2 regions of the Pseudomonas mohnii genome follow, and region 2 is predicted to be linked to the other one. Evidence: riboswitches for the same ligand, from Rfam matches in the RefSeq annotation. Region 2 holds a riboswitch; the other holds the start of a gene.
What was found. Region 2 has a riboswitch for cobalamin ahead of BLV61_RS02525 (CbtB domain-containing protein). Riboswitches for the same ligand answer to the same signal wherever they lie in the genome.
Positions count from the first base shown of each region.

Region 1: linked by a shared signal. The riboswitch ahead of cobO (cob(I)yrinic acid a,c-diamide adenosyltransferase) and the one ahead of BLV61_RS02525 (CbtB domain-containing protein) in region 2 are both predicted to bind cobalamin.

Region 1 is NZ_FNRV01000001.1:1,676,829-1,684,593, forward strand. Features, by position in the region: gene cobD (threonine-phosphate decarboxylase CobD) at 1-374, opposite strand, end outside; gene cbiB (adenosylcobinamide-phosphate synthase CbiB) at 367-1,275, opposite strand; gene bluB (5,6-dimethylbenzimidazole synthase) at 1,272-1,922, opposite strand; gene BLV61_RS07895 (cobyrinic acid a,c-diamide synthase CobB) at 1,919-3,319, opposite strand; gene cobO (cob(I)yrinic acid a,c-diamide adenosyltransferase) at 3,330-3,941, opposite strand; cobalamin riboswitch at 4,024-4,255, opposite strand; gene BLV61_RS07905 (hypothetical protein) at 4,408-4,992, shown strand; gene BLV61_RS07910 (PQQ-dependent sugar dehydrogenase) at 5,060-6,373, shown strand; gene BLV61_RS07915 (O-methyltransferase) at 6,493-7,155, opposite strand; gene BLV61_RS07920 (C40 family peptidase) at 7,174-7,710, opposite strand.
Region 2 is NZ_FNRV01000001.1:574,643-582,407, reverse strand. Features, by position in the region: gene BLV61_RS02550 (fatty acid cis/trans isomerase) at 1-166, shown strand, start outside; gene nfuA (Fe-S biogenesis protein NfuA) at 394-978, shown strand; gene cobM (precorrin-4 C(11)-methyltransferase) at 1,088-1,834, opposite strand; gene BLV61_RS02535 (cobalamin biosynthesis protein) at 1,918-2,331, opposite strand; gene BLV61_RS02530 (CbtA family protein) at 2,328-3,032, opposite strand; gene BLV61_RS02525 (CbtB domain-containing protein) at 3,044-3,238, opposite strand; cobalamin riboswitch at 3,359-3,584, opposite strand; cobalamin riboswitch at 3,788-3,999, shown strand; gene cobW (cobalamin biosynthesis protein CobW) at 4,096-5,163, shown strand; gene cobN (cobaltochelatase subunit CobN) at 5,167-7,765, shown strand, end outside.

The DNA.
Region 1 (7,765 bases), 1.1 Mb from region 2:
AGGCTGTCGACAAAGAAATCGACTTCCTGCTCCAGTACCTCACGCACGATGTAGCCATTGCGGCGCCACGCTTCGGCATGTTCGGCATAACACGGCGACAGCACGCCAACCTTCCCGGCCCGTCGCAGGCGCGGCAGTAACTGGATGGCCATCTGCGACCCCGCCACCGGCAATACCTGCAGGGTGCCGTAGTAATCGCAGGCGGCCTGTTCCAGCCCGTCATCGTTTTCCGGCAACCGCGCCCAGGCCCGCAGCGGGATATCCGGAACGGGAAACGGCCAGGGCGCGAGGCCGCTGGACAGGTCAAGCCAATCGGCTTCCTCGATGCCGTATTCGAGCGCCGCCTTGCGCAACCGTCCACCGTGCTCAAGCATAAAATTCAGCCCCCACGCAGAGAATCAGCAGCCATAACCATACCCCGCGCTGGACCAGTTGCCAGCCACGATCGATGGAGTCGGCATCCGCCGGCACGCCTTCGCCCAGTTGCGGACGTTGATGCAGTTCACCGTGATAGATCGCCGCCCCACCCAATTCGACGCCCAGCGCACCGGCCCCCGCAGCCATCACCGGGCCGGCGTTCGGGCTGTCCCAGGTCGGGCCCTGGGTCCGCCAGCATTTCAGGGCCAGTCGGGTCTTGCCCAGCAAGGCGTAGGTCAATGCCACCAAACGCGCGGGAATGTAATTGAGCACATCATCAATTCTGGCTGCCGCCCAACCGAAACGCTCGAAGCGCTCATTGCGATAGCCCCACATGGCGTCCAGCGTGTTGCTCAAACGGTAGAGCACCACGCCAGGCACACCGGCCACGGCAAACCAGAACAGTGCGGCAAACACGGCATCACTGCCGTTTTCCAGTACCGACTCGGTGGCAGCACGGGCCACTTCGGTTTTATCCAGCTCGCTGGTCTTGCGGCTGACCAGGTAACTGACGCGCGTACGCGCCTCATCCAGATCATCGCTGCGCAAGGCCCTGGCCACGGGTTCGACGTGTTCGCCCAGGCTGCGCATGCCGAGGGCGCAGTACAACGCAAGAATCTCCACTGCCCATCCAACATAAGGCGCCCAGGAAAATGCCGTGGCCAACAAGGTCAACGGCAACACCGCAATCACCCACGCGGTGACCCCGTGACTGCGCCAGCCGCGACCACCCGCGTTGAAACGCTGCTCGATACGCTCGGCAAACCGGCCGAACGCCACCAGCGGATGCCAGCGTTTGGGTTCACCCAGCAGCGCATCCAGCGCCACGGCGGCGACACTCAACAACGCCACACTCATTGGCGCACTCCCCAATAATTTTCATACAACAATTCACTTAGCGGACGCGCCTGCGCCCAGCCTTCAAGGACCAGCATCGGCGCCGGGTAGAATTCCTTGACCGGTCCCAGGCACAAAATAGCCAGTGGTTTGGCACCGGGCGGCAAGCCGAGTAAATCGGCCAGGTCTTGCGGTTCGAACAGCGAGACCCACCCCATGCCCAACCCTTCGGCCCGGGAGGCCAGCCACAGGTTCTGGATCGCGCAGGACAACGAAGCCATGTCCATTTCCGGCAAGGTGCGACGACCGAAAATATGTCGCTCGCGATCGTCCATCAGCGCCGCCACCAACACCTCGGCGCAATCATTGATGCCTTCGACCTTGAGCTGCATGAATTCGTCAGTGCGTTCGCCAAGGGCTTCGGCGGTGCGAATGCGCTCCTGTTCCACCAGTTCCCCGATCTGCCCGCGCAAGGTTCGATCGCTGATACGGATGAACCGCCAGGGCTGCATCAAGCCAACACTCGGCGCCTGGTGCGCGGCTTCGAGCAACCGCCGCAGCAATTCGGGCTCGACCGTGCCACCGCTGAAGTGACGCATGTCGCGACGTTCACCGATGGCCCGATAGACCGCTGCGCGTTCGGCGTTGGAAAAGGCGTTGTCGGTCATGGCCTCTTCGCTGGCAAGCCAGCGCCTGCAGAAGACCACGTTTCTTCAGGTGTCACACCGCCCACAGTGGCAGCGAGTGTGCCCGCGAAGGCAGCCTCAAGGTCGGGTAAAAACAGTGCGGCAATCGCGTGCGGATTCGACGGAAAATAGAAATGCACATAAGAGGCTGTCATCCGCCCCTCACGATAAACCGCCTCCGCCCCGCGACCGCCATTGGGGCTCAAGCCACGGGCAATCGGCACGAGCCCGGTGGTGGTCAGCGAATGATGATAGGTATGCCCACGCAGGGAACCTTCGGGCAATTCGACAGCCTGCAGCGCCAGCGCCGCCAGACGCTTTTGCATCACCGCATCCCCGGCCAGCAGGCCGACCAATTCTGCACGCGTACCGTCGACATCGGTGAGCGAATCGAGCAAATACAACATGCCGCCACATTCGGCGAGCAAGGGTTTGCCCGCCTCGTGGTGCGCGCGGATCGCGTTCAGCATCGAGGTGTTTTGCGACAACGCCACATGATGCAATTCTGGGTAACCGCCCGGCAGATAGAGGCTGTCTGCCTCGGGTAGCCGAGTGTCACGCATCGGTGAAAAGAACGACAACTCGGCGCCCATGGCCCGCAGCAAATCCAGGCTGGCGCCATAGGTAAAGGCAAACGCTTCATCACGGGCCACGGCAATGCGCACACCCGCCAGTAAGGGTTCGGCGGCGATCACATCCGGGGCTGCGAATTCCACGGCCGGCGGAAGCGCCACCTCGCAACTGCCAGCCAAGGCTTCGGCCGCCGCATCGAGGCGAAGATCGAGATCGTTCAACTCACTGGCCTGCACCAGGCCAAGGTGACGACTCGGCAATTCGATGGCGGTTTCGCGGGACAACGCGCCATACCAACGCAGGCCTTCGGTCAGGCTGCCTTCAAGCAACTGCGCGTGACGCAGGGTGCCCACGCGGTTGGCCAGGACACCGGCAAACGGCAAGTCAGGTTGATAGCGCGCCAGCCCCAGGGCCAGGGCACCAAAGGTCTGGGCCATGGCGGTGCCGTCGATCACACCCAGCACCGGCACACCGAAGTGCCGCGCCAGGTCAGCACTGGACGGCGTGCCATCGAACAGCCCCATGACACCTTCGATGAGGATAAGGTCCGCTTCGCCTGCGGCCTCCCACAACAGACGCCGACTCTCCTGCTCGCCGACCATCCACATGTCCAGCTGATACACCGGCGCACCGCTGGCGCGCTCCAGAATCATCGGATCGAGAAAGTCCGGGCCACATTTGAACACACGAACCTTGCGTCCCTGATTGCGATGCAAACGGGCCAGCGCGGCGGTGACGGTGGTCTTGCCCTGACCGGAGGCCGGCGCGGCAATCAGTACGGCCGGGCATTGACGAGGGCTATTCATAACGTGCGACTCACAACTCGACGCCTTTCTGCGCCTTGATACCGGCCTGGAAGGCGTGCTTGATCATGCCCATTTCAGTGACGGTGTCGGCCAGATCGATCATCTCAGGCTTGGCGCCACGACCAGTGACCACCACGTGCTGCATTGGCGGGCGAGCCTGCAAGTCACTGAGCACCCGATCCAGATCGAGGTAACCGTGCTTGAGGGCGATGTTCAACTCATCCAGCACCACCAGGCCGATGGATGGATCGCGCAGCAACTCACGGGACACTTCCCACGCGGCTTCGGCGGCGGCGATGTCGCGCTGACGATCCTGGGTTTCCCAGGTAAAGCCTTCGCCCATCACATGAAAACGCACCTGTTCCGGGAAGCGCCGGAAGAACAGCTCTTCACCCGTGCTGTTGCGCCCCTTGATGAACTGCACCACACCGCACTGCATGCCATGGCCCATCGAGCGGGCCAGCATGCCGAACGCCGAGCTGCTCTTGCCCTTGCCGTTGCCGGTCAGCACCAGCAGCAGGCCGCATTCATTCGGGGAGTTGGCGATGCGTTCATCGATTACGGCTTTTTTGCGCAACATGCGCGCCAGGTGACGTTCGTCACGATCCGGGGTATCAGTCATGGGAGAGCTCTCCGTTGAGGCAGGATAACGGCGGGCAGGCACAAGAACAGACGGCAAGAAGCCTGGCATCGCCCACCGTGATGCCGCTTGGATGGATCAGGCCGGTCTCCGGGCTCATGAGCGGCGTTGGCCTGACTGCGCGCCTTCCCACATCGATGACGACGCAGTGGCTCAAGGCGCAGCTTTCACTCATTTACCGTTGCGGGGGCAGCGCCGGGATCGAAGGCCTTCACGCATTGAAGGACCTGCTCACCGGCTTCCCTGTTTCACTCTGTCGACCCAAGTCACAGAGCACCTGAAACAAGCCGCGAAGGTTAGAGGGTTGGGGGTGGAGCGTCAATTGAAGACGGGGTACGCGCGCGAATAACTGCCGTTAATCAATAAACTGACGCCAATCTTGTGCCACACTTCAAGCAGTGATATCAAAGAGCCACAACCCCACATCAAAATAACAAGGGTGAGCCCCATGCAAGGCATGATCATCAGCAATCCGCAACTGGAATTCCTGCGCCCGGTGCTGGAGCGCTGGTTTGACTGTATCGACCGCTACAATGCCGTACGCGGCGATAACGAAACGCCTTACTGGCTCGACGAAAAAGCCAATCTCGGCCTGCTTTCCGCCGCTGCCTGGATGGCTGAAATGGTTACCCTGCAACAATCGCCCACCCGCAAACAAATCGATGAAGGCGAACGCAACGGTCGTGCCGACCTGTTTATCGCCACACCCGAAGCACGCGCCTGGATTCAAGCCACACAACGCTGGCCACGGGTGAACAGCCTGAACCTGACCCAGGCCCTGCTCGATATCACCAGCGAAGCCAAACGCATCAGTTACGCCAGCGACCTGAGACTCGGCTGCCTGTTTGTGGCACCGCAGAAAACCCAGCATGGCGCCACCCCGGAAGAATTGCAGGACATGGTCGACGACCTGCAAAAGGAGCACACCTGCGCCGTCGCCTGGTATTTCCCCTACGCCTACCGCAAGTTGCACAACGAAGGAGGTCACTATCATCCCGGCATAGCCGTGCTGTTCAAGGAAGCTCGCGGCTAACGGTTGAACCATCGTGCAACGTAACTTCTCTACTGATCAGGTCACTGCATTCATAGGGAAGATCAGTATGCGCAAGCCCCAACTCGTACTCGCTATCGCGCTCGCCGGAGGACTCGCCGCTTGCGGTGAAACCTCCAGCCTGCAAGTCGCCGACGGCACCGGCCCGTCACCCAGGCTCCCAGAACCCAACAAGACGTTGATTCCGACGGTAAACATCGCCCCGGCGATCGGCTGGCCGGAGGGCGCCAAACCCGTCGCCGCTGCCGGCACCCAAGTAGCCGCGTTCGCCGAGAACCTCGACCACCCGCGCTGGCTCTATGTGCTGCCCAACGGCGACGTGCTGGTGGCCGAAACCAATGCACCGCCCAAACCCGATGACGGAACAGGCATACGCGGCTGGATCATGAAGAAAGTCATGGGGCGCGCCGGTGCGGGCGTGCCGAGCGCCAATCGCATCACCCTGCTGCGCGACCAGGACCACGACGGCATCGCGGAAACCCGCACGGTGTTTCTGGAAAACCTGAACTCCCCTTTCGGCATGGCGCTGGTCGGCAATGACCTGTACATCGCCGACACCGATCGATTGCTGCGTTTTCACTATGAAAACGGCGATACAGCGATCAAGTCGCAACCGATCAAAGTACTCGACCTGCCCGGCGGCACGCTGAATCACCATTGGACCAAAAACGTCATCGCCAGCAACGACGGCAGCAAGCTGTATGTCACGGTGGGCTCGAACAGCAACGTTGCCGAAAACGGCCTGGACAAGGAAGAAGGCCGCGCGGCGATCTGGGAAGTGGACCGCGCCACCGGCAACCACCGGATCTTTGCCTCGGGCTTGCGCAACCCCAATGGCCTGTCCTGGGAGCCGCAAAGCGGGGCACTGTGGACGGCGGTCAATGAGCGCGATGAAATCGGCAGCGATCTGGTGCCGGACTACATCACCTCAGTCAAGGACGGCGCGTTCTATGGCTGGCCATTCAGCTATTACGGCCAGCATGTCGACGTTCGCGTCGAGCCGCAAAACCCGGACATGGTGGCCAAGGCTATCGCGCCAGACTATGCGGTCGGCCCGCACACCGCTTCCCTGGGACTGACGTTCGCCGAAGGCAGCCGGTTGCCGGCGCCATTCACCCAGGGCGCCTTCGTTGGCCAGCACGGCTCATGGAACCGCAAGCCGCACAGCGGCTACAAAGTGATATTCGTGCCGTTCGACGCCGGCAAACCAAGCGGGCAGCCGGTGGATGTGCTCACGGGTTTTCTCAATGACCAAGAAAAAGCCATGGGCCGACCAGTGGGCGTGGTGATAGATCAGCAAGGCGCCTTGTTGGTGGCGGACGATGTAGGGAACAAGGTTTGGCGGGTTTCAGCAGTCAAATAAGTCACTGACCACTCTGTGGGAGCGAGCTTGCTCGCGATGGCGGTAGAACAGGCAACATCAATGCTGAATGTCACGGCCGCCTCGCGGGCAAGCCCGCTCCCACAAGGCATCCACAAGGATCACCGTTTGCGGCAGAGCGTGAGCCCATCGCCCAACGGCAACATCGACAGGTCCAAGCGCGAGTCATCCTTCAAGGCACGGTTAAGCGCCTGGATGGCTCGGGTGTCTGCGCTCAGCGGACGCTCTTCCAGTACCCGCCCGCTCCACAGCGTGTTATCGAACACCGCCAATCCACCCACCCGCAGCAGCCGCAGCGCGTGTTCAAGGTAGTTGGGATAATTGGCCTTGTCGGCGTCGATGAAGACCAGATCGAATTGCCCGCCCTGCCCTTGCCTCTCCAGTTCGGCGAGGGTTTCCAGCGCGGGCGCCAAACGCAGATCAATGCGCTCGGCCAGGCCGGCTTCCCGCCAGTAACGACGTGCGGTGGCATTGTAGTCGCCGGGAATATCGCAGCAGATCATCGAGCCGTCATCGGGCAGTGCCGCAGCCATGCACAGCGCGCTGTACCCCGTGAACGTTCCGATTTCCAGCAGACGTCGCGCGCCGGTCAGCTTCACCAGCAATGCAAGAAACTGCCCCTGCTCCGGCGCCACCTGCCAGCGCGCCATGGGCAACGCCTGGGTTTCGTCGCGCAAGCGCTTGAGCAGCGGGGTTTCGCGCAGGGACACATCAAGCAGGTAGTGATAGAGCGAGTCGTCAAGATTGAGCGTGCGAGCGGTCATGACAGCACCCTCTGGCTGTTACGGGTTGCGCGCCAGGTGTTCCGGTTGCAGAACGCGCTTGGCGCTCAGGTAGGCTTTCTGCCAATACGCCTTGGACAAGCTGTCGAGCTTCACCGTGCCACCGGTGGCAGGCGCGTGGACGAAGCGACCTTCGCCGACGTAGATGCCTGCATGGCTGACCTGCGAACCGCCATTGGTGGCGAAGAAGATCAGGTCACCTGTCTGCAGGCCTTCCTTGCCCACATTGGCCGCTTGCATGGAGATCATTTCGCGAGTGGTGCGCGGCAGCGAGATACCGGTGACATCACGGTACACGTAGCCGATCAGCCCGCTGCAATCGAACCCGGAATCCGGTGTATTGCCACCCCAGCGATACGGCGTACCCACCAGGCCCAACGCACGAAACAGTACGTCTTCCGCTTCAGGCGAAAAGGCTTGGGAGGAACCGAAAACGAGAGGAGTGTGAGCCACCGGCGCAGGCGGCGGTGTGCGGCTGGCGCAAGCGCTGAGCAGCGCTGCGAAAAGCATGATTGCGAGGCGGGCCGACGTCGACATAAGCAGAGCATCCTGATCTGGCTGCGGCGTTTTTCTGCTGGAGTGCAGAAAAGAA
Region 2 (7,765 bases):
AAACGCCAAAGATGCCGGCAGCTTCGAGAGGATTGTCGATCGCTGGGGGGTAAGGCGCAGCCATCCGCAGTTCTGGCAGTACTTCCATGACCTGAGCCGCTATATCCATGAGACCGATCCAGTTGAAGAGGGCGTGCTGGACATGAATCGCTACCAGAATCTTTGATCGATTTTTGCAAGGCGCCTGATGTCCTGATCTGTATAGCGACCATCGGATCAGGATCGTTGGAAAGCCGCGATTGGGTGGTCAACTGCAGCTATCGGTGGTTTAAAGTCGCGATTGACGGCGAATAGCCGGGTGAGGCTGCTCCTGTTCTTTCCTGACAAAAATACTGGGACTTTGTCCGGCGCGATGATTGGCGTAAACTGCGCCCAAGCCTGCGAGGAGTTTCCATGACCGCTATAACCATCACCGACGCCGCCCACGATTATCTGGCTGATCTGCTCTCCAAGCAGAACACCCCGGGCATTGGCATCCGCGTCTTTATCACCCAGCCTGGCACCCAGTACGCCGAAACCTGCATTGCCTACTGCAAGCCGGGCGAAGAAAAACCCGAAGACACGGCGCTGGGGCTCAAAAGCTTCACCGCTTACATCGATTCGTTCAGCGAAGCTTTCCTGGACGACGCGGTTGTCGACTACGCCACCGACCGTATGGGCGGCCAATTGACCATCAAGGCGCCAAACGCCAAAGTCCCGATGGTCAACGCCGACAGCCCGATCAACGAGCGCATCAACTATTACCTGCAAACCGAAATCAACCCTGGGCTGGCCAGCCATGGTGGTCAGGTCAGCCTGATCGACGTGGTTGAAGACGGCATCGCCGTTCTCCAGTTCGGCGGTGGTTGCCAGGGCTGCGGCCAGGCAGACGTCACCCTGAAGGAAGGCATCGAGCGCACCTTGCTCGAGCGTATCCCCGAGCTCAAGGGTGTTCGTGACGTGACTGACCACACGCAGAAAGAAAACGCCTACTACTAAGGCGTTCGCTGCGAAATTAAAAAACGGCGCCCGTGAGCGCCGTTTTTTATGGGTGTTCGATAACCTGTGGCGATCCGACAAGCCCCCTCGCCACAGGATTCAGCAGGGTTCAAGGTCGATAGAGATGCGCATGCCCTGCGCGATACAGCGACGACTCGCTGAAATGGTCACTGCCCAGCACCCGTCCCACCAGAATCAATGCCGTGCGCCGAAACCCCTTGGCCTGAACCTTCCCGGCAATGTCTTCCAGCGTACCCACCACCCAATCCTGATCCGGCCAGGTCGCTCGGTGAATCACCGCGATCGGGCAATCCGCGCCGTAATGCGGCAGCAATTCGGCCAGAATCTTTTCCAGATGATTGACCCCCAGGTGAATCGCCATGGTGGCTCCATGTTGCGCCAGGCTGCCTAATTCCTCGCCGGCCGGCATCACGGTTTTGTCCGCGTATCGGGTCAGGATCACACTCTGTGAGACGTCGGGCAGGGTCAGCTCCGCCCCCAAAAGCGCTGCGCAGGCGGCCGTAGCGGTGACCCCGGGAATGATTTCAAAGGCAATGCCGAGTTCGCGCAGGTAGCGAATCTGCTCGCCGATGGCGCCATACAGGCTCGGGTCGCCAGAATGCACGCGAGCCACGTCCTGGCCCTTGGCGTCGGCGGTCTTGATTAGGTCGATAATCTGTTCCAGATGCAGTTCGGCGCTGTTGACCACCTGCTCGGCGCAATGCCCCTGCAGTACTGCGGCGGGCACCAGCGAACCGGCATAGATGATCACCGGGCAGCTGCGAATCAGCCGCTGGCCTTTGACGGTGATCAGCTCGGGGTCGCCAGGACCTGCGCCTATGAAGTAGACGGTCATCGTCGATTCCTGTGGGAAAAAGGGGCTGGGCAAGGCAGCAGATGAAGATTGCTCATGATCGAAAGCGCGGATTATCGAGGATTTTACGTCGAGCAGGCCAATGCGAAGGTGGCCTGGGCATATTTTTGCCGCTTAATCAGTAGTTTGGCCGGCGAATGGGTTAACTGTTCGGTCAAGGCCAGGGCGGCACTTTCCGCGATGCCGTAGCAGCCGGTTCGCTCGAAGGCGATCTGCGAATGATGGCTGAGTTGTGGCTCATAGCTGGCCAACTGTTCGCTGCTGAAATACGTCAGTGGCAGCGCGAGTTGCTCGGCCAGTTCGACAAGGGCCGGCTCATCTCGCTTCAAATCGATACTAGCCAGGGCCTTGATCTGATGCAGTTCGATCTGGTGCGCTTGCAACGCCTGATCGATCAACGCCCGTAACGTGGTGACGGGGCAGCCCCGTTGGCAGCCCAGGCCGACCACCAGGGTCGGCGCTGTGCCGGTATCGGTCATGCGTGGTATTGGCCATCGCTCTTGCGGCGGAACAGCCAGGCGCTGATCAGGCCCAGGGCCAGCCAGAACGCGACATTGGTCAGCTGCGAAGCGATTTTGAATTGGGTTTCCAGTGCTTGCGGTGCCAGCATCGAGTGCACGTCCGGCTGCGGCGCGCCAATCACATGAGGGACGGCAATGATGGCTGCACCGAGGACTTTCATCAGCCAGTGACGGCTGAACGCGATCAGCGCGATGCCGACTGCGGTTGAAGCGGCGGTGCCAATCCACCAGGTCTGCCGTTGCGCCAGATCGGCAGCGGCGGTGCCTGGCAGTTCCGGTGGCAGGCCAAGGGTCGGCGCGAGCACGAAGGTCGCGTAACCGGCCAGCCCCCAGAGCAATCCCTGAGAGGTTTTGGTCGGCGCGCGCAAGGTGTACAGGCCGGCGAGCATCAGGGCGAAGCCGACAGCCACCACAAGATTGCCGCCGGTGGTCGACAACACGCGCTGCCAGCCGTTTTCCGGCTCCCAGGCTTCGGCATCGTGGGTGTGGGCGGCGACGCCAGGGGCGTGTTCGTGGACTTCAACAGCAGCGGGTTCGGATTTTTCGTAGGTTTCGGCCTGCAAAATCAACGGAGCGACCCAGAAGCTTTGCAGCAGGGTCAGCAGCAGGGCGGCCAGCAGCCCCGTGAACCCCGCGGTTTGCGCAATACGCTTGATCATGTCGACAGGTCTCAATGGCACGGGAAGGCAGCGCTGTGACGGGTATCGTGAGCGGCGTTGTGAACCGCCTCAATGTGCGAGAAACCGGCGAAATACACAAGGCACGCACCAAGGATCGACGCACACACGGCGGCGGTCAGGCGTTGAGTCAGGGTAGTGGTGCTGCTGGTGGTGGTGCTGTGGCCGGTGCTGCTGATGATCGACATGGCGCTTCCCTCAGTTCTGTCAGCGGGGAATGCGAGCGCATGCAAATCCCTGCACGAGCGAGCGCGCAGAGGTTCGAACAGCGCCCGCCCACCGCGGGTTTGTCATTCAGTGATTGTAAGGTTCACTTTGTGTTGCGGGCCGGTCTCCGGGCTCACGAGGGGTGCTGGCTATCGCCTGAACCTGCAAGCATCACCTTCCCATGCCGCACTGGCACAGTGGATCTGACGCTTCGCTCGCTTACCGTTGCGGGGGCAGCACCGGACTGACATGGCTTTAGAGTAAAGCACATGATTCACCGGTTTCCCGTTTCACCCTGTGAAGGGCACCCGTAACAAGGCGTGTAGGAGAGCATGGGCAGAGGTGGGGCGTCAATTGGCAAGTGTTCTCAACTCGGGGCCGAGTTGCTTCAATCGCGAGCAAGCTCGCACCCACATTTGACCGCATTTTTCTCAGAGAGTCCGATCCCTGCGGGTGCGAGCTTGCTCGCGATGACGGCGTTCAGGTGCTGTACAACTCAGCATGAACATTGACCCGCCCCAATACGATGCGTAGCCTTGCGCTTTCGAGGTTCTTCGGCGTTTGCCGAAGCTAAGAAGGGAACGCGGTCGATGCCGCGGCTGCCCCCGCAACTGTGAACGGTGATGTTCGCTGCCACGCCACTGCACGCTCAGGTCCTGAGCCCGCGGGAAGGCGCAGCCAACGCCAGTCAAGCGACTGGCACGCCGTCAGCCAGGAGACCTGCCTCGAACAGATTCTCACTACAACCGGGCGGGGTGATCCGGTGGCGAACGCATCCGGCGCACAAGCGTTGCCGGTACTCGTCCCGTATGCCCGCCACCTTGCCAAAGGGCATCCGATGAAAACACTGGCCAAACTCCCCGTCACCATCGTTACCGGCTTCCTCGGCTCGGGCAAAACCACCTTGCTGCGGCACATGCTCGACAACGCTCAAGGGCGTCGCATCGCGGTGATCGTCAACGAGTTCGGCGAGCTGGGCATCGACGGTGAAATCCTCAAGCAGTGCTCCATCGGCTGTACCGAAGAGGAAGCCAATGGTCGCGTCTACGAACTGGCCAACGGCTGCCTGTGTTGCACCGTTCAGGAAGAGTTCTTCCCGGTGATGCGCGAACTGGTGGCCCGTCGCGGCGATCTCGACCATATCCTCATCGAAACCTCCGGCCTGGCGCTGCCAAAGCCGCTGGTCCAGGCCTTCCAGTGGCCGGAAATCCGCAGCGCCTGCACCGTTGACGCGGTGATCACCGTGGTCGATAGCCCGGCCGTCGCCGCCGGCACCTTCGCCGCGTTCCCGGATCAGGTGGACGCCCAGCGCAAACTTGACCCGAACCTGGACCACGAATCGCCGCTGCACGAGCTGTTCGCCGATCAGTTGTCCAGTGCCGACCTGGTGATCCTCAACAAGGCTGACCTGATCAGCCCGGAAGACCTGGCCCGCGTGCGCCTGGAAGTCGCTGAAGAGTTGCCGCCTGCGGTGAAAGTCATTGAAGCCAGCAGCGGTCGCCTGCCACTGGACGTTCTGATCGGCCTGGGCGCCGGTTCCGAAGAACACATCGACAGCCGCCACAGCCATCACGATCATCACCACGACGATGATGATCACGACGACCACGATCACGACGCTTTCGACTCCATCTCCATCGAGCTGCCGGCCTCCGACGAGAGCTTGCTGATGGACGCGCTGACGCAATTGGTGGTGGAGCACAGCATCCTGCGGGTCAAGGGCTTCGCGGCGATCCCGAACAAACCGATGCGCCTTTTGATCCAGGGCGTGGGCACTCGTTTTGACAAACACTTCGACCGTCAGTGGGGTCGCGAAGAAGCGCGCACCACACGTCTGGTGTTGATCGGCCAGGCGCTGGACGCCGCGCTGCTCGAAACGCAATTGCGCGCCGCGCTCAGCGTATAAGCCATGCACCTGCTCAGGACCCAGCCCGGCGGTTTCGTGTCGGACGACAACATTGCCGACCTTGGACAAACTCCCGCCGAGCTGGTGATCCTGTGCAGCGGCGATTCCAGCCTGGCGCTGCTCGCCGAAGCGGCCCAGCAGTTGCCTGACGATTACCCGAGCGTGCGCCTGGCCAACCCGATGCAGGTGCAGAATCACGCTTCGGTCGATTTGTACGTCGACGAAGTGCTGCGCCACGCCAAGGTCATTCTGATCTCGCTGCACGGCGGCATTGCCTATTGGCGTTATGGCGTCGAGCGGCTGGTGGAGCTTTCCCGGCGTGGGGTGCAGTTGATTCTGGTGCCGGGCGATGACCGTCCCGACCCGGAGCTGAGCGACCTCAGCACAGTGACCCCGCAGGACCGCGACCGGCTCTGGCACTTCCTGCGCCAGGGTGGCATGGGCAATGCGCTGGACCTGTTTCGCTGCCTGGCCAATCGCTGGCTGGGTCGTGACTACCCCTGGTCCGAGCCACAAGTCTTGCCGCGCACCGCGATCTATCACCCGCACAAAAGTCCCGCGCAACTGAGTGATTGGCAAGCCGAATGGCGGGCCGGTCAACCCGTGGCGGCGGTGCTGTTCTACCGCTCGCACTTGCAGGCGGCGAACACCGCGTTCATCGATGTCTTCTGCCAGCGGTTGCAGGCAGCGGGGTTGAATCCGTTGCCCATCGCACTGGCCAGTCTAAAAGAGCCCGGCTGCCTTTCGGTGGTCGAGGACTGGCTGGACGAGGTCTGCGCCTCGGTGATTCTCAATACTACCGGTTTCGCACAATCGAGCCCTGAAGCTCCGCATTTGCGTCCTTTTCGCCGCAACATCCCGGTGATTCAGGCAATTTGCGCCCAGGATAACGAGCCGGGATGGCGAGCAAGCGAGCAAGGGCTCGGCCCGCGTGATCTGGCGATGCATATCGCACTGCCGGAACTGGACGGGCGGATCATCAGCCGACCGATCAGCTTCAAGGATCTGGCCTGGCGCAGTGAGCGCAGTGAGTCCGATGTGGTTTGCTACCGCGCGCAACCGGAACGCATGGACTTTGTCGCCGAACTGGCGCGGCGCTGGATTGATCTGGCGCGGTTGCCGAATGCCGAAAAACGCATAGCGCTGATTCTCGCCAATTACCCGACCCGCGACGGGCGTATCGGCAATGGCGTCGGCCTCGACACCCCGGCCGCGGCACTGAATATCCTCCGTGCATTGCAGGCCGAAGGTTATCCATTGCCGGCGCCGTTGCCGGACAGCGGCACCGCGTTGATCCAGCAACTGCTCGGCGGCGTCAGCAACGATCTCGATACCCTCGACCAACGCCCGTGTCAGCAAAGCCTGGCCATGGACGATTACCTGCAGATGTTCAACGCGCTGCCCGAAGCCAACCGCCGGGCAGTGCTACAACGGTGGGGCGCCCCCGAGAGCGATCCGATGTGCCGCGCCGGGCGGATGATGATTGCCGGGTTGCGTTTCGGCCTGACGTTCGTCGGCATTCAACCGGCGCGGGGCTATCAGGTGGACCCGAGCGCGGTGTATCACGACCCGGACCTGGTGCCGCCCCATGGTTATCTCGCGTTTTACTTCTGGTTGCGCAACACCTACGGCGCCCACGGCGTGATCCACGTCGGCAAGCATGGCAACCTCGAATGGCTGCCGGGCAAGGGTGTCGGGCTCTCCGAACACTGTTGGCCGGACGCGTTGCTCGGGCCGTTGCCGAATGTCTATCCGTTCATCGTCAACGATCCGGGCGAGGGCGCCCAGGCCAAACGACGCACGCAAGCGGTGATCATCGATCACTTGATGCCGCCGCTGACCCGCGCCGAAACCTACGGACCGCTGCGCAATCTCGAACTGTTGGCGGATGAGTACTACGAAGCGCAACTGCTCGATCCTCGGCGTGCCCGCGAGTTGCAGCGCGACATCCTGCAACTGGTGCGCGACACGCACATCGACCGCGAACTGCAACTGGACGAGCCACTCGACAGCGATGCCGACGCGGCGATCTGGTTGCCGCGTCTGGACACCTACCTGTGCGATTTGAAAGAGTCGCAGATCCGCGATGGCCTGCACGTGTTCGGGGAGTCACCGACCGGGCGCCTGCGCATCGACACCTTGCTCGCACTGCTGCGCATTCCCCGTGGCGATGGACGTGGTGCGCAATCAAGCCTGCTCAGGGCGCTGGCGAAAGCGTTTGAACTGGGGTTCGATCCGCTGGATTGTGCACTGGCCGAGCCGTGGAACGGGCCGCGTCCGCATGCGTTGTTGTCGATCAGCGATGAACCCTGGCGCATTACCGGCGACACCCGCGAACGCCTGGAACTGTTTGCCACACAACTGATCTCGCAGGCGCTGGATGCCCCTTGTAGGAGCGAGCCTGCTCGCGATGGTGTGTCAGTTGACATCAATGCGGCTGACACACCCCCGCGAGCAAACTCGCTCCTACAGGAGGCGAGCTGGACCGAGGTGCAAGCCATCCTCGACAACCTGCGCGAAGTGGTCGCACCACGCCTGGACGCCTGTGGCCCGGCCGAAATGCGCGGCCTGCTCGATGCCCTGAGCGGGCGCTTTGTTCCGG